DNA from 4 places in the Xanthomonas sp. WHRI 1810A genome. Region 4 is predicted to be linked to each of the others. Evidence: predicted binding sites of a transcription regulator. Region 4 holds the regulator's gene; each other region holds the start of a gene.
The links. Region 4 encodes FliA, which starts transcription of late flagellar genes. Its sites were predicted from a motif close to TAAAGTTTNNCNNNCNNNGGCCGATAA; they were not measured.
Positions count from the first base shown of each region.

Region 1: the regulator FliA is predicted to act here: its motif matches at 2,446-2,472, upstream of ABQX22_RS14100 (methyl-accepting chemotaxis protein).
Region 2: the regulator FliA is predicted to act here: its motif matches at 1,718-1,744, upstream of ABQX22_RS04940 (methyl-accepting chemotaxis protein).
Region 3: the regulator FliA is predicted to act here: its motif matches at 4,151-4,177, upstream of ABQX22_RS19490 (methyl-accepting chemotaxis protein).

Region 1 is NZ_JBEGED010000008.1:166,073-171,519, reverse strand. It holds gene ABQX22_RS14110 (alanine racemase) at 1-1,078, opposite strand, end outside; gene ABQX22_RS14105 (LysR family transcriptional regulator) at 1,166-2,071, shown strand; gene ABQX22_RS14100 (methyl-accepting chemotaxis protein) at 2,522-3,700, shown strand; gene ABQX22_RS14095 (response regulator) at 3,717-4,085, shown strand; gene ABQX22_RS14090 (STAS domain-containing protein) at 4,082-4,387, shown strand; gene ABQX22_RS14085 (chemotaxis protein CheA) at 4,412-5,447, shown strand, end outside.
Region 2 is NZ_JBEGED010000002.1:359,468-364,914, forward strand. It holds gene ABQX22_RS04930 (NAD(P)/FAD-dependent oxidoreductase) at 1-520, opposite strand, end outside; gene ABQX22_RS04935 (AraC family transcriptional regulator) at 578-1,378, opposite strand; gene ABQX22_RS04940 (methyl-accepting chemotaxis protein) at 1,800-3,419, shown strand; gene ABQX22_RS04945 (putative bifunctional diguanylate cyclase/phosphodiesterase) at 3,752-5,131, shown strand; gene ABQX22_RS04950 (AraC family transcriptional regulator) at 5,160-5,447, opposite strand, start outside.
Region 3 is NZ_JBEGED010000013.1:189,105-194,551, reverse strand. It holds gene ABQX22_RS19505 (GNAT family N-acetyltransferase) at 1-426, shown strand, start outside; gene ABQX22_RS19500 (NAD(P)H-dependent oxidoreductase) at 501-1,289, opposite strand; gene ABQX22_RS19495 (LysR family transcriptional regulator) at 1,375-2,283, shown strand; gene ABQX22_RS19490 (methyl-accepting chemotaxis protein) at 2,309-4,105, opposite strand; gene ABQX22_RS19485 (acyl carrier protein) at 4,365-4,613, shown strand; gene katG (catalase/peroxidase HPI) at 4,734-5,447, opposite strand, start outside.
Region 4 is NZ_JBEGED010000005.1:136,597-142,043, forward strand. It holds gene ABQX22_RS09920 (chemotaxis protein CheA) at 1-384, opposite strand, end outside; gene ABQX22_RS09925 (protein phosphatase CheZ) at 509-1,276, opposite strand; gene cheY (chemotaxis response regulator CheY) at 1,317-1,703, opposite strand; gene fliA (RNA polymerase sigma factor FliA) at 1,855-2,595, opposite strand; gene fleN (flagellar synthesis regulator FleN) at 2,592-3,425, opposite strand; gene flhF (flagellar biosynthesis protein FlhF) at 3,544-4,899, opposite strand; gene flhA (flagellar biosynthesis protein FlhA) at 4,911-5,447, opposite strand, start outside.

The sequences.
Region 1 (5,447 bases), on a different contig from region 4:
TCAGGACGTGATAACCGTTATGCTGCGCAGAAGTGGCACAGGCATGGTTGGGTAGAATCCGCAGCTGCGTCCCTACGGAAAGCTCTTTAGCCGCTTCGATATCGCCGGAGCGTGATGAGATGATGCCGTGCTCTTGATTGGCCGCCGTGACGATCAGGTCGCCAACGGGCTCGCCGTGGATGTCGCAAACAATGCCGTATCCCTGATCCACACGCTGCTTGGCGGTACCTCGGTCGCGGGAAAGCGCCATCCACCCAGCATCGACGATGGTCCAGCCTTTTTCAGGCTGATGGCCGATGACAGTGGTGAGCACCGACACCGCGATGTCTTGCACCCGGCACACATCCAGGCCCGCCATTACCAGATCGAAGAAGGCAAAGACACCAGCCCGAATCTCGGTGACGCCTGAAAGATCCTCAGTGAACAGCGCTGTGGGTGTGGAACCTACACTGATGATCGACAGTTCGAATCCAGCGTTGCTGAGCAGTTGCGCAGCATCAACGACTGCCGCGCGCTCCTGACGGGCATAAGCCTGGATCTCACTGATGGAGTGGCTGTCGTAAGAGTTGCCGGCGTGAGTCATGACCCCGCTGACCTTCACGCCATTGCCGCGCAAGACGCCAGCGATCTCCACCAACAGGTGCGACTGCGGCGCAATACCTGAACGATGGCCGTCACAGTCGACTTCCAGCAGAACCTCAAATCGTTGCGCGCTGCTCTTGGCGAAATCCGCCAACAGGCGAGCGCTCTCAAGATTATCCAACACCAACTTCAAGGCAGCGCCCTGTTCGAGCAGCCGTTCGGCATGGCCAAATTTATTCGGGGCGATGCCGACGCCATAAAGAATGTCGGTAAATCCAGCGGCAAAAAAGAAGTCCGCCTCACGCAGGGTCGACACTGTGATCGGCCCTCGCCCCCCCTCAAAAAGGCGCTCAGTCACTTCAAGGGATTTGTTGGTTTTAACGTGAGGCCGCAGTTTCACATTGAATGGCGCCAGCTTTTCACGCATTCGCAGGATGTTGGCATCCAACCGATCTACGTCCAGTAACAGCGCGGGGGTTTCCAGTAATTCTGCCATGTGTTCTCTCCGGTAATGGCGCTATTCTAAGCCCTCAAAACCGCCGTGAACTTTAGACTCACTCACTCTATGATTCAGTAATTCTTAATGACTGATGCCTTTGAAATTCGCTTCCTGCTCGTGATTCGTGAAAGCAAAAGCCTGCTGGAGGCTTCACGCAAGCTTGGGCTGACGCCGTCAGCGGTCACTCAACGTCTTCAGCAAATGGAGAAAAAACTTGATATCCGTCTGGTGGACCGTTCTGCCAGGCAGTTGCGTTTCACTGATGAAGGAGAGCTGTTGTGCGCGCGCGGTGCCGAACTCCTCGAGCAGTTCGACGCCTTATTGGAAGATTTGCATGAAAGGCGCAAGGGTTTCGTTGGCAAGCTGAAAATCAACGCACCCTTTGGTTTTGGCAGGCAGTACGTTGCACCTGCGGTGGCCGCTTTCAAGAACCTGCACCCAGAGGTGGACATCGCGCTGACCCTTTCCGACCAGCCCATGGTCGAGGCAACCGACCGCTTCGATGTGGTGATTCATATCGGTCAGCTTGGGGTGTCGAATCTAGTGGGCCGAACGCTTGCGCCGAATCGCCGGTTCGTCTGCGCCTCGCCGGCGTTTCTCAAGCGACAGGGGCCAATCGAGACACCCGAACAACTCGCTGAACTGCCGTGCATTGCATTACGCGAGAATAACGAGGATGTGACCTTGTGGCAGTTCACCCGAGGACGGAATACTCAAAGCGTGCGCATTCGTCCGACCTTAAGCAGTAACGATGGTGGCGTCATCCGGCAATGGGGATGTGATGGCCAAGGCATCATCCTGCGGTCTGAATGGGATGTTGCCGACGCTTTGGCCGACGGAACCCTTGTAAGACTGCTACCGGCCTGGAAACTACCGGACGCAGACGTTGTGGCGTTGACACATCAACGGGAGGGTTTGCCTGAACGCACGCGCGACTTCATGCGTTTTTTACAGGACTTTTTCAGGCCGTTAGCGCCTTGGAGGACATGAAGCCCCGAGCTTGAAGGCTTGATGCCTGACCCGGATCACTTGCCCACGGCTCCGCGATGGAAAGATCACAAGGTGCCCATGACAAAGAAATTGAATGGAGAGTTGGAAGAAGAGATTAAGCGCGAGCGCCGGCTGCGAGGCTTTCAAATCTTTACACAGTGAAAGCGTCCGAGTGTTGCACAGAGTTGTACACGTTTAAGGCATGCCGACTACATAGCCTGGATCTAATAATTCGCCTTGAGCACCCGCCCTGTCTGGCTCATAGGATTTGGCGCCAGGACAAGCAAAAAGGCCAATACCTCACTGGATTCCCTCGCTGTACAACACTTGTATATATTTAAATGTCAGGCCGACGAATGGTGGTTTTTGAGGGGTCAAGTTTTATGACGCACTGGTGATAACCAAGTTACTTCGCACACTTGGTTTGCGACTGCTCAGTATGGAGTGCATATGCCCACGTCAAGGAATGTCGGTCTTTTCGCCCTTCTCGCCCCCGGTGCCTTAGCAGGTGTTGCAGCGTGTGGAGCGCTGACCGTCCTGGGTGGCGGCGCACTATCATGGCCGCTGATAGTCGGGTGTACATTGGCACCAGGGTTGTTCTCGGGGCTATGCGCCGCGTGGCTCGCACAGCGCATCAAAAACGAGTCAGGGCTCCGCCAAGCGGCCTTGGACGACATCCATGCGCGACAATCGGAGCAGGCTCCAACGCCTGCACTTGAAGTGCTTTGTCAGCAGGCACTGCCGATCTGGGTCAGGCAAATCGACACCTCCCGTGAACAGACCGAGCAAGCGATTTCCGACCTTACTTCTCGATTCGTCGACATCTCCCGGCGCCTGGATGAAACCGTGCGCGCTTCTCAGATCGCCGCAGACGGCGGCGCTGCAGGCGCCAGCAGCCTGACCACCAGCGCAGGTGAGCTGTATCAGGTGGTTGAGTCATTACGGCTCGCTCAGCAGAGCCGCGACGAGATGCTCGGCGAAGTACGCAATTTGACCTCTTACACCGGCGAACTCAGGTCGATGGCCGCCGACGTAGCCGCCATCGCTGCACAAACCAACCTGCTGGCGCTAAACGCGGCCATCGAAGCGGCGCGCGCCGGAGAAGCAGGACGAGGTTTTGCGGTGGTTGCCGACGCCGTACGTACCCTCTCCAGCCAATCCAGCGAGACCGGCCAGAAAATGTCGGCAAAAGTCGACATCATCAATGCCGCCATCACGCGGCTGGTAGAGGTCGCAGGCGAAAGCAGCGAGCGCAGCAACGACAGCGTCAGCGCCTCCCAGAGCACCATCGAAGGGGTGCTCGCGCGCTTCGGCTCGATCACAGATCAGCTGCGCCAATCCGCCGAGGGCCTGCTAAACGAAAGCGCGGGCATCGGTCAGGAAATCAGCGATGTGCTGGTCACCCTGCAGTTTCAGGATCGTGTCAGCCAGATTCTCAATCAGGTGCGCGAACGCATGAATGCCCTGTACGACGAGCTCCAGCAGGCCGAGCGCAGCGGCCACCCCTTGATCATGGACGCCAACGCCTTTATGGCGCAAATGGAACGCGGCTACGCAATGCGCGAGCAGCGCCAGAATCACGTTGGCAAGTCCACCCAGACCGCTGAAGAAACGATTACTTTTTTCTAGCACCACAGGAGGCCGCATGGCCAAGACAGTACTGGTAGTCGACGATTCCGCAAGCATTCGTCAAGTGGTGGGCATCACGCTGAAAAGCGCAGGTTACGACGTCATCGAAGCCTGCGACGGCAAGGATGCGCTGCGCAAACTCACCGGGCAGAAAGTGCACCTGATGATCAGCGACGTGAACATGCCAAACATGGATGGCATCACCTTCGTCAAGGAGGTGAAGAAGCTGGCGGCATACAAATTCACGCCCATCATCATGCTGACCACCGAATCCCAGGAGAGCCGCAAGCAGGAAGGCCAGGCGGCCGGCGCCCGGGCATGGGTGATCAAGCCTTTCCAGCCCGCACAAATGATGGCAGCCGTCGCCAAGCTGATTCTTCCGTGATAGTCGCCACCCGCCAGAACGGCATAACGCTGATGGCCGTGCACGGAGAAATGACCGTCTATACGGCGGCGGAACTCGCGGCGGCGTGGCGGCCATGGCTGGCGGATCCGCAAAGCTGGGAGCTGGACCTTGCTCAGGTGCCCGAGATGGATGGCGCCGGCTTGCAGTTGCTGTTGCTGGTTCAGCGCGAGTTATCCGCAGCCGGTGTGGCACTGACGCTGATCGCGCTGAGCCCGGCGGTCGAGCAGGCGCTGACGCTTTGCCGACTCGCCTCGCAATTCCAAGGACAACACCGGGCCTGATGTGCCCTTACGATGGACAGTGCCGTGAATATCAATCTTGATCAGGCTTTGCAGACTTTCATCGCTGAAGCGCGAGAGCTGCTGCAGGACATGGAGCAATCCCTGCTGCAGCTGGAACACGCGCCGGACGACGCCGATCAACTGGCCGGCATTTTTCGTGCAGCCCATACCATCAAGGGGTCGGCAGGGCTGTTCGGCCTTGAGCCGATCGTCAGCTTCGCCCATGTCGTCGAGGATGTGCTGGATCGACTGCGTGACGGTCACATCCACGTCACCCGTGACCTGACGGCATTGCTGCTGGGCTGCAACGATCATCTGCTGGAACTGATCGAGGTGGTCGCCGTACGCAGTGCCCCATTAAGCGCCGACAGCCTCAAGCGTGAAGCAAGCCTGCGGGAAAAGCTGCACGGGTTTCGCGAACCGAACCACGAACCGAGCCACGAATCGACCGGGGAACCAGCACCTCCCTGCACAGCAGACAGCAGTACCCAAGCGACTTGGCACATATCGGTGCGCTTCGGTATCGACATGCTGCGCAACGGCATGGATCCGCTGTCCTTCCTGCGCTACCTCGACTCGCTGGGGGAGATAAAAGGCGTAGCCATTTACAACGAAGGCATCCCTTCGGCAGCCGACTTCGACGCCGAGAGCTGCTATCTGGGATTTGAGATCAGCCTGCTTTCGGACCGCGGCGAAATCGACATTGCCGATGCATTCGAATTCGTACGCGATGAGTGCCAGCTGTTCATTTTTGCGCCCCAAACCCCAATCACCGCCTACCTGCAGTGGATACAAGACGCAGGAGACGAAGGCCGCTGGCTTTCCGATGCGCTGATCCGTTGCGGCACGCTGGGCAGCGAGGACTGTGCGGTCACGCAGCTGCCTGCCCCCGGCGAATGCCCAGTGACGATCGCCACCACCGCAGAGAAGCCCGCCTCCGACCCTCGCAGCCAGCCCTACATTCGGGTTCGCGCCGATCAGTTGGAGCGGCTGATTGACCTGGCCGGTGAACTGATCACCGCAGGTGCAGGCGCTCAATTGATGGCCCGGGAAACCGGTA
Region 2 (5,447 bases), on a different contig from region 4:
CCACATTCAGCTGTTCGCGCAGGGCATAGGGGCTCAGCCAGCGGTAGTCGTCTTCGCCCAGGCCTTGGGCGCGGGCAGCCTCCAGTTGTTCACGCAGGCGCCGCTCCTGCTCGGGATAACGAGCCGCGCAATACAGCACACCGCCTTTGCGCAGCTCGCAGTCGATGCCTTCGACGTTGCACACCCGGGCCACTTCATCCGGAATGCCATGCAGCAATTGATAACCCGCGTGGCGTTGCGCGGCAGGCAGGGGCCCCAGCAGCCGGTCTTCGCCCAGCAGGTTGCCCATCAGCCAGCCGCCATTGCGGCCGGAGGCGCCGAAGCCGGCAATCTGCGCTTCGACGATGACGATGTTCAGGTGCGGGGCTTGTTGCTTGAGGTAATAGGCGGTCCACAGGCCGCTGTAACCGGCGCCGATGATCACCACATCCGCTTGCAGATCCTGATGCAACGCCGGACGCGGCGTCAGCCCCTCGCCCAGTTGCTCCATCCACAAACTCACACCACCCCAGCCAGCCATCACGTGCTCCATCGGTTGATTGCCGACAGAGATTAATGCGCGGCAACAGGGGCTGTGTTATCTGCGGGCACGCACGCAATGGGCTTTGAGCCAGGCTTTGGGGGTGCAACCGGTGTGACTGCGAAAGGCCTTGTAGAACGCCGACGTCGAATTGAACCCGGCACTCACCGCCAGGGCGTCGATGGGTGCGTTTTCACCGTGACTGGCCAGGCGCTCGAGCAGGTGGCTCAGCCGGGCCTGGGTCACGTAGCGGTAGAAGCTTTGCCCCAGCACCTGATTGAGCAGGTAGGACAGTTGATTGCGGCTGTAACCGGTAGCGCTGGCAATCCGGGCCAGGTCCAGGTCGGGGTCCAGGAACGGTTGCTGACGGGTGAAGTAATCGGCCAGGTCCCGGGCCATGAAACTCAACTGCCGCGCCGACAGCCCCAGCTTGCTGATCGCGGGGGCCTGACGCCCGGTCTGCGGCTCGCCGTTGCGCACCAGCGACGCGTATTCGTTGATGCGCAGAATCTGGCCGTCGCAGACCGTGATCGCTTCGCTGCTGCGAAACACCACCCGCTCGCCGCTGCCCTTCAGGGCGGTCTGGTACTGGATGAAGGCGGTGCAGCCGTCGGCGCGAATGCGGTCGTTGTGCTCCAGATACTCATCGGGATGACGCGGCAATGTGCCGGTGATGTAAGCGCGCAACTCGGTCAGGCCCATGCTGCGGTTCTGGAAAAAATCGTTGTACTGCACCTGCGGGTGATAGATCGCCAGAATCGCCTCCAGATCGCGGCGCTTCCACGCCAGGTGGTAACGCTGCACCACGTCGAGGGTAATCGGTGTCTGTTCGGCGGTATCGGGCGGGACGAGCGGCATGGGCGGACGGGCCTGGCAACGGGGCGGCGCCAGTCTAGCCCTTGAGTGGCGTGCGGGACAACGCAGGCTGGAATCATCGTTCAGTACGCGGCGCAGGTCCGCAGATGAGCTCAAGCAGCGAGCGGGTCAACATTCAAATGAGTATGTCCAATTAAACCTATATTCATTTGAATATCATTAGCCTCTTGAATAGTGCCCCATAAGTTTATTTGCGGTTTTCCTAAGCTTGCACATTCAACACAACTGCTGCTGTTTTCCAACGAATTTAAAGATTAAAAACCCAAGGTTGCGCAATCCACGCTTTTAATCACTAAAGGTATCCATTGGCCATTATCCGCTTCAGGTTTTTTTACCCTGAGTCGATAGCGTAATTGCCACATTAACGTCCTTCAAATCCGACCTCACACCCCAGGCAGTTCCCATGCGCCTCAGAAATATTAACGTCGCTCCCCGAGCCGCCCTGTTTTTCACTTTGATTATTGTGTTGGTTTTCGTACTTGGCGCCGTCGCCATCGTACAAATGGGAAAGTTGCGAGATTCGGAAAAGGACGTCGAAACCAACTGGATGGCCAGCATTCGTCAAACGGGATTGATGAACACGGGCGCTTTGCGCCTCAGGCTCGAAACCCAGCGCGCGATCGCAAACCCTGAAGGTATTCAAAAGACCATCGCCTCGTTCGAAGGCTACCGGAAAGCGTTCACCGATGCGGTGGCAAAGTATGAGTCGTTCATTGCCAGTGATCATGAGCGTTCGTTCTATCAGGCGGTCAAGGGATCGGCTGACGAATACGCCAGACACCTGGCGGTTCTCGAACCCATCCTGACACGTGGCGACTCGGCCGCTGCGGCTGATCTGGTGGCGACCACGATCCGGCCCCTGACGGAAAAAATGGAAGGTCAGATCAAGGACCTTACCGACTACAACAACGAAGGCGCAGCGCTCGCAGGACAAAATGCGACCGACCTGTATGCCTCCGGGCTGCAATTCGTTATCGGCCTGGTGGTCGGCGTGGTCATTCTCACCATCGCCTTGGCCACATTGCTGACCAAAAGCATCACCTCCCCGATCAGTGAAGCGTTGTCCGTCGCCGAACGTATCGCCAGCAGCGATCTGTCGAAGGAAGTCACCACCAGCGGCACGGATGAAGCGGGGCGGTTGCTCAAAGCCCTGTCGCAGATGCAGGCCAACCTTCGCACCACCATCATGCAGATTTCCGATTCATCCAACCAGTTGGCCTCGGCTTCTGAAGAAATGACCGCGGTCACGGAGGAATCGAGCCGTGGCCTGGTGTCGCAGAACGATGAAGTGAATCAGGCGGCAACGGCTGTCACCCAGATGAGCGCAGCGGTGGACGAGGTGGCGCGCAATGCGGAGTCAGCCTCGGAAGAATCACGACGCACCCAGGGCTTTACCGAGGCGGGCCTGGAACGCGTGGCCGACACCTTGAAGTCGATTCAACTGTTGAGCGGCAACGTTGATAACACCAGTGATCAGATCCAGGTGCTGTCACAGCGTGCGCAAAGCATCAGCAAGGTGGTCGAAGTCATCCGCGCGATTGCCGAACAGACCAACTTGCTGGCGTTGAACGCCGCCATCGAAGCCGCGCGAGCGGGTGAACAAGGTCGGGGCTTTGCCGTGGTGGCTGACGAGGTCAGGGCCCTGGCTCATCGCACCCAGGTGTCGACGCAAGAGATTGAAACCATGATTTCGGCGATCCAGAGCGATTCCCAACTGGCGGTGGACGCCATGGGCAAGAGCAAGACGCTCGCGACGCAGTCCCTGGATGTGGCGCAAAAGGCCAGTGGCTCCCTGGATCAGATTGCGACGGCCATTACCCAGATCAACGAACGCAACCTGATGATCGCCACCGCGTCGGAGGAGCAAGCCCACGTGGCGCGCGAGGTTGATCGCAACCTGGTCAGTATCCGGGAGCTGGCGGCTCAAAGTTCTGCCGGGGCCAGCCAGACCGCCAGTGCGTGCGGTGAAATGTCAAAGCTGGCCATTGACCTCAACCAACTGGTGAACCGCTTCAAGGTGTGATGCGCGTTCGTTAGCCGTTTCACTGACGTTCAACTTAACGTCGCCCTCTGCTCCAGGAGGGCGACGAATAAGCAACACGCCATTACTGTTGATACCGGGTACTTATCATGTCCGAAATTCCTCTCGCAAGCGGTTGGAGATTGATCCGTCTGATGCTGCTCGCCCTGGTGACCATGGGCGGAATATCCATCCTCTGGGAGTTCAGAGTTGAAGGGTGGGTCATGGGCGCACTGGGTTTGCCCTACGACACAGGCTTTGAAGACGCAGAGCGGTGGCGCTTCATTTTCACGTCCACTGCGTTTTCGCTGCTGTCTCTGGTGGTGCCGACGGCTTTGCTCAACCGCCTGGCGAAGAACACCCGCCTGAGCTACCGGCGGCTCCTGCTCAAGCAATCCAAAACCGAAACCCTTGCCCGGTACGACTCACTGAGCGGGCTCATCAACCGCCGGGTGTTCATGGAGTTGTTGGGCGAGCGGCTCGAGACGGTGGTTCCGTCGGCCATCTTTCTGGTGGATCTGGATCACTTCAAATCCATCAATGACACCTACGGACACAGCGTCGGCGACGATGTCATCTGGGAAGTGGCGAGCCGTCTTGAAGACATCGCGCTGGAGCACAACGGCGTGGCCTCGCGCCTGGGCGGTGACGAATTCTGCCTCCTTGTGTTGAACGATCCAGGGGAGGAGGGGCTTGAGCGGTTGGGCCAGACGATTATTGCCCGGTTGAGCGCGCCGATGCCCAGCGGCGTGATCAAGGCCTGGAAGTTAAGTGCAACGGTGGGCATTGCCCGCTCGTGCACCGGCGTCGAGGACGCGTCGACATTGCTGCACCATGCGGACGTTGCCTTGTATCACGGCAAACAAAGCGGTCGATCCGTCTACACCTTTTACAGTCCGGCGTATGAAGCGCAGCGTTACGCGCAGATTGAACTGGACAAAGCATTAAGGCTGGCCATTGAACGGGAAGAATTCATCCCATTCCTTCAGCCGATCGTTGCGTTGCCCCAACAGAATATTATGGGTTATGAAGTGCTTGCTCGTTGGTTGAAACCCAACGGTGAAATAGGCATGCCGACCGATTTTATTCCCATGCTTGACCGATTGGGGCTGATCCCCGAGATGACCCAATCGTTAATCCGGCAGGCCTGCACACTGTCCAGGCATTGGACGAATGACCTGCACTTATCCTTCAACGTCAGCGCGGCAATGATTATTGAAGAGGACTTTGCGGATCGTCTTATCGAGCAACTTCGCCACGAGAACTTTGCGTTCCATCGTTTCGAGGTGGAAATCACCGAAGAGGCCCTGGTGGGCAATCTCGAGGCCGCCAAGCGTAGCCTCAGCAAACTTCACGCCCACGGCATTACCGTGGCGCTGGACGATTTTGGCACCGGCTATTCGGGGCTTTATCACCTCACGCGGCTGGCCATCGACAAGATCAAGATTGATCGATCATTTTTCGAGACCGGCGACATCGATAAGTTGCCCATGGTGGAAGCCATTCTCGGCATGGCCCGCAGCCTGAACATGCAGGTCACCGCCGAAGGTATCGAGGACTTCCACCTGCCGCACCTGCCCACGTGGCTGGCCAACAACGGCTGCCAGTTCGCGCAGGGCTACCATTTCGGGCGCCCGCAGCCGTTTTTTAACATCGAGCAGCCCGTCGCGGGCGACCTCGATCAAGACCTGGGGCTGCAGCGTGTGTCCGCCTGATTCGGCCTGACCCGCCAGGCGGTTAACGTCAGGCGCCCCTCGTATTGCCGAGGATCCGGCCTGCATCCTGAGCCGGAGGCAGGCCAAACACCCGGGCGTAATCCCGACTGAAGTGCGTGGCGCTTTCGTAGCCCACTTCGAAGGCCGCCGCCATGACACTCTTGGCGTTGGCCACCATCAGCGTCCTGGCCTGGAGCAGGCGGACCCGCTTCTGGTACTGCAACGGGCTCAGGTTGGTCACGGCCTTGAAGTGGCGATGAAACGCCGAGACGCTCATGGACGCGCGTTCCGCCAGGCGCTCCACGCCCAGGGGCTC
Region 3 (5,447 bases), on a different contig from region 4:
CTGCGCACCATGACCCTCGACGATTACGACGCCGTGCTCGACCTGATGAAACGCACGCCCGGCGTCACGGTGCGAGATGCGGACTCGCGGGCATCCACCGCCCGCTACCTGGCACGCAATCCCGGCCTGAGCTTTGTCGCTGAAGCCGATGGCGTGCTGGTGGGGTGCGTGATGTGCGGGCATGACGGCCGACGCGGCTATCTGCAGCACCTGGTTGTGCTCCCCGAACACCGACGGCAGGGGCTGGCGGCGTCGCTGGTCGAACGCTGCCTCGCGGGCCTGGAACGCGAAGGCATCCTCAAATGCCATCTGGACGTCATCAGGACCAACACCGCAGCGGCGCAATACTGGCGCGGACAGGGTTGGCAGTTGCGGACGGACATCGATCGGTATTCGTTTATCCGCTCGGATAATGAAAACGCCTGATCGGTCTGCGGTCGCTGTTGACCCTGTGGGAGCGGACCTGTCCGCGAAGAGGCCCGCACGGACAAACGCCTGCATCATGTCGCCAACGGCTTCACATGCACCCCGAACCCCACCTCCCCCGGCGCAATCTCCGGCCGCAGCGTCAATGCCGGAATCTCGTAGTCACCCCCGTTCTGTTGCCGATACGCGATGGGCTGCGTGGTAAACAGATCATCCAGCCGTCGCCCCAGCGCCTCACAGGTCTCGGCAAACCGGACCTCATCCACACGACTGGTGCGATACACCAGAAACGGCGGCAACACGTCAAAACCGGGGTAATGCAGCACGCCGTGCTGGATCGGAAACAGCAGATCCTCCATCGGCCCGTTGATCCCGCGCGGCGCGTAATGCGAATCCCAGCCGCCCATCGTAACCATCAGCATCGCGCGTTTGCCGGCCATGGCACCCTCGCCGTAACGGTTGCCCCAGCGCGCGTCGGAATGCTCGCCCACGCCGTAGGCAAACCCATAGGCATACACCCGCTCGACCCACCCCTTGAGAATCGCCGGCATCGAAAACCACCACAGCGGAAACTGCAGGATCACGGCATCGGCCCAGCGCAATTTCTCTTGTTCCGCCGCGATGTCTTCGCGCTGACGGCCATTGGCGAACGCATGCTTTGAGTCCAGCGACGCGTTGAAATAGTCGCCAACAGGTGGGTCCTGGCTGTCATCGGCATCGACAATCGCCTTCCAGTTCATCGCGTACAGGTCCGAGACCTGCACGGTATGCCCGGCGGCTTCCAGCCGATTGACCGAGAAATCCTTGAGCGACCCATTCAGCGATCTGGGTTCAGGGTGGGCGTGAACGATGAGGACATTCATGGCGTGAGCTCCGATAAGTGAGGCACGCACAATGAGGCGGCGACAGGTATATTGGAAATGAATATCCAACATCCCAGGTATAGGAATGAACAATCTCAGGCGTCTGGACCTCAACCTGCTCGTCACGCTGGACGTCCTGCTGTCCGAGCACAACGTCACCCGCGCCGCCGAGCGGCTCAATCTCTCCCAGCCTTCGGTCAGCGTGCACCTGGCCAAACTGCGCGACGTCTTCGGTGATCCACTGTTGCTGCCCGGCCCGCGAGGCATGCAGCCCACGGCCAGAGCCAACGAACTGCGCGAGCCATTGCGTCTGGCGCTGGAGGGTTTGGGGCGAGCGGTTGCGCCGGCAGCGCCTTTCGACCCTTTGCAGGCGACGGCGACGTGGCGCGTTGGCGCTGCGGACTACGGCGAATCCACCATCATCCTGCCCGCGCTGCAACGCCTGCGTGTCGAAGCGCCTCATACCCGACTGGCCATTCTCGACCTCAGCCCTTCACACGTCTTCAAGCAGGCCGAACAAGGCGCCATCGACGTCGTGCTGCAAACCGCCGACAACGCACCCGCCGGTCTTCATCGCCAGTCACTGTTCACCGAACGCTACGTGCTCGTAGGACGAATCAACCATCCGCGTCTGAAACCGCGCATGTCGGTGCAAGACTTCTGCGATCTCGAACACGTACTGGTCTCCAAAGATGGCAGCGGCGGGTTTTATGGCGTGACAGACAAATCCCTGGCAGAGGTCGGACTCAGCCGCCGGGTGGCGTTGTCCGTGCCCCACTTTCTGTTCGCCCTGTCGGTCGTCGCAAGTACCGATCTGGTGGCAATGCTGCCTTCACGGCTGGTCTCCGGGAGACGTGATGTACAGGCTGTCGAAGCCCCGGTTGAAGTGCCGGGGTACGAGATGGTGATGGTGTGGCATGAGCGGGTGCACCGCGACGGCGGTTGCACATGGCTGCGCGAGGTGTTCGCCACAGCCGTGAGCGGGCGCGCGTGAAAGCCGGTTCGCACGCGTGCCTGTCTTACTCCGCCAGTAACGCCGCCGCATCGAAACCGAGCCGCAAATTGCCCCAATGCCGCCCGTCAAAGAAGAACGGCACGTCGATCTCGGTCATGATTTCGCCGGTGTCGCGCAGGTAGGTCTGCAGCAGGAAGCGCTGCTTATTCCCCGCCGCGCGCAGGCCGATGGGGTCGGAGAACATGCGCTTGTTTCGGCACACCGGCAGGTCAATGTCGCGATTGCCGGTAGGCTTTTTCGAGACCCAGCTGTTGTTGACCGGGCAGTAGCCCTTGGCGTCGACGATGAACGAGACCTTGCCGCCCTGCGTGCCTTTGGTGAGCGCGTCGCACGCTTCCTGGCAGACCTGGGCGAAGCGCTCGGTGTAGCTGGTCATGTATTGCTTCGGATCGGTGTTGGGAATCAATTTGTAGCTTTGATCGAACAGATTGACGCCTTGCTTTTGCAGCTCGGCGAGACGGATCTGTAAAACATCCCGGCATCGGCTGGCACGGGTGATGGCCGCATCGAGCGGGCCGTGGCCCAGGACGAATTTGCCCAGCAGCGCCTGCACTTTTTCCGCCACGCCTGACAGATCGCGGGTGGCGGTGGCGGAGTGCTGCATGCGTTGGTCGATGGACTGGCTGTCGGCGTGAATCCGCGTCACGCGTTCGTTGATGCCGGTGTTGCTGTCGGCAAACTGCTGAATGTGGCCGGCAATGTCCGCGAGCTTACCGTTGGTGGATTCGAAGTCGCCGATCATGCTTTCGAAATGGCCGGAGGCGCGCTCGACGACTTTCTGCGTCTCCCGCGCGCTGTGGCTGATCTGGGTGGTCTGCTCGTGGGTCGAGCTGACTTCCAGCAGCATGGCGTCGATGTTCTGCGAGATGTCTTCGGTGGCGCGGCTGACGTTTTGCGCCAGGGTGCGCACTTCGTCGGCCACCACCGCAAAACCACGGCCGCTTTCGCCGGCACGCGCCGCCTCGATGGCCGCGTTGAGTGCCAGCAGGTTGGTCTGGGCAGAAATCTGCTGGATCAGCCCGACGATGGATTTGATGCTCGATGAGCGTTGGTTGAGCGCCGACACCAACGTGCTGAATTCACCGAGGCTGCGGGAGATTTCGCTGATGTTGCCGGTGACTTCCAGCAACTCGGAATACGAAGCGCGGGCCATGCTCAGGTTCTGCGCGGTGGTACTGGAAATGCCTTGCGTCTGCTGAGAGACCTCTTCGATGCGGCCTACCGCCGTGTTGCTCTGCTCCATCACTTCCTTGGCGAACCGCGCCTGATGCGTGGCGCTGTCACTGGAATCGCTGATGTTCTTCAACGAGCGGGCGGACTCGACCGCGATGTGCACGGTGAGGGCCTGAACGTTGCTGATGATCTCGCGCTGCTTGGCCAGGAAACGGTTACAGGTGCTGGCCAGTACGCGAATTTCATCGTGGGTCAGCAGCGGCAGGTCCTTGGACAGATCGCCCTCGCCATTGGCGATTTCTTCCAGCGCGTGAGTCATGTAGGTCACAGGCCGCACGATCAGATGGCGGAAATACCAGACCATGAAACTGACCATGCCCAGCGTAAACAGCGTGCTGACCAGAATGGCGTTGCTTAGACCATTCAACTTGCCCTCGATCTGCGCCAGCAAGCCCGCGTCCAACTGCGCGGCGCGCAACTGCAGGAGAATGTCGGCACGCATGCTCAGCGCCACCCAATAGAGCAACCCGCTGACGACCACCAGCAGAAAGAGACTCGACAGCTTTCTGGTCAGCGAGTTGAAGAAGTGCCTTTCAATCGATTCATACAACGCCTTTAACGCCTGCATGCCGTAGCTCCCTGAGGCAAAGTAAAAAATCACTTTAGAAGCTTCAAATCGGCCGGCTGGGCAAAAGCTTTAATGTGAAGCCCATCACAGATCGGTGATCTGTCCGCGGATTATGCGTGACCTGACTTTCTGAGTGCCGTGCCATCGATACATTTCGTCGGAATCGTCTGCTTTTCAGGCCAAACCTGTCATTTCTGACAGTTGTCGCACGGGGTATCGAGGCTGATCATTACAGCCTCACAAACGGACGAGGTGGGTTATGGACAGGGCGAATGTGTTGGTGAAAGTGAGAAACATTATTGCTGACAACCTGAACGTTGGGGTGAGTAAGGTCGTGGAGGCGGCAAACCTTGTGAACGACTTGGGGCTTGATTCGATCGACGGTACGACGCTTGTAATGGCCGTCGAGGAGGAATTCAAGATCGAGACAACTAACGAAGAGGTTGGAAGCATCAGGACGGTAAAGGAGATTGTTGACCTCATAATGAAAAAAACAGCCGGCCGCTAGCGTTCAAAACAAGCCGCTCAACACCGCAATCTGTAGGAGCGAACTTGTTCGCGAAGCGTCAGCCGGGATAGACCGAACCAGCCGCTTCGCCAACAAGTTGGCTCCTACAGGTTGTGGTTATTACCTCAGATCAAACCGATCAAGGTTCATCACCTTGGTCCATGCCTTGACGAAATCGCCGACAAACTTCTCCTGTGCGTCTTCGCTGGCATACACCTCGGCCAGCGCCCGAAGCTGAGCGTGGGAGCCGAACACCAGATCCACACGTGTGCCGGTCCATTTGACGGCGCCGGTTTTGCGATCCCGTCCTTCGAACGCTTCCCTGGCGTCCGACACCGGTTTCCACTCCGTGCCCATGTCCAGCAGGTTGACGAAGAAGTCGTTGGTCAGTGCCTGCGGCCGCTCGGTGAACACGCCGTGTTTGCTCTGCCCCACGTTGGTGTCCAGCACGCGCAGACCACCCAGCAGCACGGTCATTTCCGGCGCCGTGAGCGTCAACAGTTGCGCCTTGTCGATCAACAGTGCCTCGGGCTTGGCCTTGTAGTGTCCCTTCAAGTAGTTGCGGAAGCCGTCAGCCCGGGGTTCCAGAAAACTGAAAGACTCGACATCGGTCTGTTCCTGAGAGGCGTCCATACGCCCTGGCGAGAACGGCACCTTGACGTCATGACCGGCATTTTTCGCAGCCTGTTCAACGCCGACGTTGCCGGCCAGGACGATCAGGTCCGCCATAGAAATCTGCTTGCCGTCCGGCTGGGTGTCGTTGAACGCCTGCTGGATGCCTTCAAGGGTCTTGAGCACGCTTTCAAGCTGTTGGGGCTGATTGGACTGCCAGAA
Region 4 (5,447 bases):
CTCGGCCAGACGCGCCAGCGCAGCCAGTAACTCCGGCGTTGCCGGGGTGACTTCGGTGCGTTCACGGACTTCGCCGAACATGGCGTTGACCGCGTCCAGGGCTTCAAGCACCACGTCCATGAGCTCGGAATCGACCCGGCGCTCACCTTTGCGCAGGATGTCGAAGACGTTTTCGGCGATGTGGCAGCATTCAACCAGCTCATTGAGCTGGAGGAAGCCGGCGCCCCCTTTTACAGTGTGAAAACCGCGAAAAATTGCATTGAGCAAGTCAGCGTCATCCGGGCGGCTTTCCAGCTCGACCAGTTGCTCGGACAGTTGCTCCAGAATCTCGCCGGCCTCAACCAGAAAATCCTGAAGGATTTCTTCATCGGCGCCGAAGCTCATTGGGGGGGTGCTCCTAAAATTTAACCGTCAACCGATCCAGGTCGTGGGCTAAGCCGTCAGTGGGGGTGATCCGGGGGCGGTCAAACATCACGCCGCCGGCTCACCACCGCTGTTGACTCAGAACCTAGAAACCCAGGCTGGATAGCAGATCGTCTACATCATCCTGACCGGATACGACGTCTTCACGTTTATCGGCATGAATCTGCGGACCTTCACCCTTGGAGTGAAGTTTTTCCTGTTCTTTTTGCTGACGGAAGACTTCCTGGTCGTGTTCGATGCCCGCGAAGCGGTCGACCTGGCTGGCCATGAGTACCAGCTTGAGCAGGTTGCTCTCGACTTCGGTCACCAACTGCGTCACGCGCTTGATCACCTGACCGGTGAGGTCCTGGTAATCCTGGGCCAGCAGAATGTTGTTCAGGTGGCCCGCCACTTCGTGGGTCTCCTGCTCGCTGCGGGTCAGGAACGTGTCGACACGGCGGGCCAGGTCGCGAAACTCTTCGGCACTGATCTCGCGCCGCATGAAGCGGCCCCAGTCGGCGCTCAAGGCCTGGGCGTCGGTGGTGAGCCCGTTCATCAACGGGGTGCTTTGCTCCACCAGATCCATGGTCCGATTGGCTGCGTTCTCGGTCAGCCGGACCACGTACGACAAGCGCTCTGTCGCGTCGGTGATCTGAGAGACCTCTTCGGCCTGGGGCATGCTCGGGTCGATCTGGAAGTTGACGATGGCGCTGTGCAGCTCACGCGTCAGCTTGCCGACTTCCTGATACAGGCCGCGATCCCGGGTCTGGTTCAGCTCATGGATCAGTTGCACGGCGTCGCCGAACTTGCCTTTTTCAAGGCTTTCGACCAGCTGCTGTGCGTGTTTCTTCAGGGTTGACTCAAAGTCACCCATTGTCGAATCTTTGGAATCCATAGCGCCCTCGCAGCGAACATCAGCTATTGACGCGCTCGAATATCTTCTCGATTTTTTCTTTCAGTACTTGCGCTGTGAAAGGCTTGACGACGTACCCGTTGACACCGGCCTGTGCGGCTTCGATGATCTGCTCACGCTTGGCTTCAGCGGTGACCATCAACACCGGCAGACTGCGCAGGCGCTCGTCGGCACGCACCTGACGCAGCAGGTCGATGCCGGACATGCCCGGCATGTTCCAGTCGGTCACCAGAAAATCAAACGAGCCGCTTTGCAACATCGGCAAGGCGGTGATGCCGTCATCTGCTTCGGCCGTGTTGGTGAACCCAAGGTCACGCAACAGGTTTTTTATGATCCGCCGCATCGTTGAGAAGTCATCAACGATGAGGATTTTCATGTTCTTGTCCAATTCGACCTCCAAGCAGTCTTTAACGCGTCCAGCACCTGGACGCGCGTTCAATCAATACCGGCACAGCTCGCTGACCGGGCTGCACGAAACCACGACGGGCTTGGCAAATAAATGCGGCAGAACACGACACGCAACGTGCGTTGCGGGTCTGTCAACGTGCTCGCCATTCTCCCAGACGCCCTCGCAAACGCGCGGCGCACTGGCTGTGCAACTGGCTGACCCGTGATTCGCTGACACCCAGGACCTCACCGATTTCCTTGAGGTTCAGCTCTTCGTCGTAGTACAGCGCCAACACCAGGCGTTCACGCTCTGGCAGATTGGCGATGGCCTCGGCCAACGCGCTCTGGAAACGCTCGTCTTCCAGATCCCGCGACGGCTCGAGCGACTGGCTTGCGCCGTCCTCGTGCAGCCCTTCATGTTCGCCGTCCTGTAACAGGTCGTCGAAACTGAACAGCCGGCTGCCCAAGGTATCGTTCAAAATCCCGTAGTAATCGTCGAGACTCAATTGGAGTTCGGCCGCAACTTCGTGATCTTTAGCGTCACGCCCGGTTTTCGCTTCGATTGAACGAATCGCGTCGCTGACCATGCGCGTGTTGCGGTGCACCGAGCGAGGCGCCCAGTCACCCTTGCGCACTTCATCGAGCATCGCGCCACGGATACGAATCCCGGCGTAGGTTTCAAAGCTGGCGCCTTTGGTGGAGTCGTACTTGGTCGACACTTCGAGCAGCCCGATCATGCCGGCCTGGATCAAGTCTTCGACCTGCACGCTGGCTGGCAGACGCGCCAGCAAGTGATAGGCAATCCGCTTGACCAAGGGCGCATAGCGCTCGATCAGCTCATACTGGGAATCACGGGACGATTTGCTGTACATGCGATACCCACTTGCTGTCATGACACTGGCCCTGCGCTGGTCTGATGCACCAGGCGTTCGACGAAAAATTCGAGATGCCCACGCGGATTGGCCGGCAGCGGCCAGGTGTCCACTTTCTGCGCGATGGCCTTGAACGCCAGCGAGCACTTGGAACGGGGAAACGCTTCGTACACCGCGCGTTGTTTCTGCACGGCCTTGCGCACGCATTCGTCGTACGGCACCGCGCCTACGTACTGCAGGGCGACGTCGAGGAAGCGGTCGGTGACCTTGGTCAGCTTGGCGAACAGGTTGCGACCTTCCTGCGGGCTCTGTGCCATGTTGGCCAGGACCCGGAAACGGTTCATGCCGTAGTCGCGGTTGAGCAACTTGATCAGGGCGTAGGCGTCCGTGATCGAGGTCGGCTCGTCGCACACCACCAGCAGCACTTCCTGGGCGGCGCGCACGAAACTCACCACCGACTCGCCGATCCCGGCAGCGGTGTCGATCACCAGCACGTCCAGGTTGTCGCCGATGTCGCTGAACGCCTGAATCAGCCCTGCGTGTTGCGCCGGGGTCAGGTGGACCATGCTCTGGGTGCCGGACGCCGCCGGCACGATGCGGATACCGCCCGGGCCCTGCAGCAGGACGTCGCGCAGCTCGCATCGACCTTCAACGACGTCGGCAAGGGTGCGTTTTGGCGTAAGCCCCAGCAGCACGTCGACGTTGGCCAGACCCAGATCGGCGTCCAGCAACATGACGCGGCGTCCAAGCTCGGCCAGCGCCAGTGAAAGGTTCACCGACACGTTCGTCTTGCCTACGCCACCTTTGCCACCGGTCACTGCAATAACCTGTACGGGATGCATGCTGCCCATGTTAATTGTTTACCTTGTCTTGCTTAGACCTAAGCCACATGTCGGGCTGCACGTTCGTGGTACGAACAATGCCTGGCAGACCAGCGAAGTGGGTGCATTCCAGTGTCATATTCTTCACCTAACCCACGCGCTTGCCAGGGCTGTGATAAAGATCCGCAAACATATCCGCCATCGCTTCCTCGCTTGGCTCCTCCTGCATCTGCACGCTGACCGCTCGACTCACCAACTGGTGCCGACGCGGCAAATGCAGATCATCCGGGATCCGCGGTCCATCGGTTAGATAGGCCACAGGCAATTCATGACTGATCGCCAAACTCAACACCTCTCCGAGACTGGCTGTTTCATCCAGTTTGGTCAGGATGCACCCGGCCAGACCGCAACGTTTGTAGCTGTGATAAGCCGCCGAGAGCACTTGCTTCTGGCTGGTGGTTGCCAGTACCAGGTAGTTGCGCGACTTGATGCCGCGCCCCGCAAGGCTTTCGAGTTGCAAACGCAGGGCTGGATCGCTGGCCTGCAGGCCTGCGGTATCGATCAGCACCACGCGCTTGCGCAGTAAAGGTTCCAGCGCCTGAGCCAGGGATTGCCCCGGATCGACGTGGGTGACGGGCACATTCAGGATCCGGCCCAGGGTTTTCAATTGCTCCTGGGCGCCGATCCGGAAACTGTCCATGCTCACCAGCGCGATGTTCTGTGCGCCGTATTTCAATACGTACCGGGCCGCCAGCTTGGCCAGCGTGGTGGTTTTGCCCATGCCGGCAGGGCCGACCATGGCGATCACACCGCCCTCTTCCAGTGGCTCTTCGTCCGGCGTCGCGATCATCCGCGCCAGGTTCGCCAGCAGCATGCGCCAGGCGTGCTGTTGGTCATCGGTGTTGGGCACCATCGCCAGCAGGTCGCGGGACAACGGGCCCGACAGGCCGACGCGTTGCAGACGACGCCACAGGTTGGCCTGGGCCGGGCGACTGCCTTGCAGCTGGTTCCAGGCTAGAGAGCCGAGTTGCACTTCGAGCAACTCGCGCAGGCCATTCAATTCGGAGCGCATCGACTCAAAGGCACGCTGCCCGCCCGCGGGTTCTGCGTACGCTGCACGCTCTGCACGGTCCGCCGCGACAGCCGCGTGGACCGAGGGACGGAACGGTTCATCCAGCGTCGGCTCGATGTGTTTTTCGTCGTCGCTCAACGGCAGGCCGGCGAACAGCTGGCGGTTGGTCGACGAGGTATCCAGTTCGCCACGGGTGCCGAGTTCGGCCTGGGCCGAGACGATGCGCGACTGGGTCTTGCGCAGCTCGTCTTCGAGTTCGATGTTCGGGACACGCGGCGCCAGCGCCGACAGTTTGTAATCGAGCGCGGCAGTCAGTTCCACGCCACCGGCAATCCGCCGGTTCCCGATGATGGCCGCTTCGGCGCCCAATTCATCACGAACCAGTTTCATGGCTTGTCGCATATCGGCGGCGAAAAAACGCTTAACTTGCATGACTCACTACCTCAGCCGTTCGGCCCGACAGTCGCTACGATGGTGACTTGCTTGTTGTCAGGAATTTCCTGATACGCCAATACATGCATGTTCGGTACAGCCAGGCGTCCAAAGCGGGACAACATGGCGCGAACCGGGCCTGCAACCAACAAAATAACCGGCTGGCCCTGCATCTCCTGGCGCTGCGCTGCGTCGATCAACGAACGCTGCAGCTTTTCCGCCATGCTCGGTTCCAGCAAAACGCCTTCTTCCTGACCCTGACCGGCCTTCTGCAGACTATTGAGCAATATCTGTTCCAACCTTGGCTCCAGCGTGATAACTGGCAGCTCCGGCTCAATGCCCACAATGCTTTGCACGATTGCTCGGGACAAACCGACCCGTACGGCCGCCACCAGCGCGGCGGTATCTTGACTCCGCGCAGCGTTGTTGGCGATGGCTTCGGCGATGCTGCGGATGTCGCGCACCGGCACCTGCTCGGCCAGCAACGCCTGCAACACCTTGAGCAGCGCCGACAGCGACAGAATGCCCGGAACCAGCTCTTCAGCCAG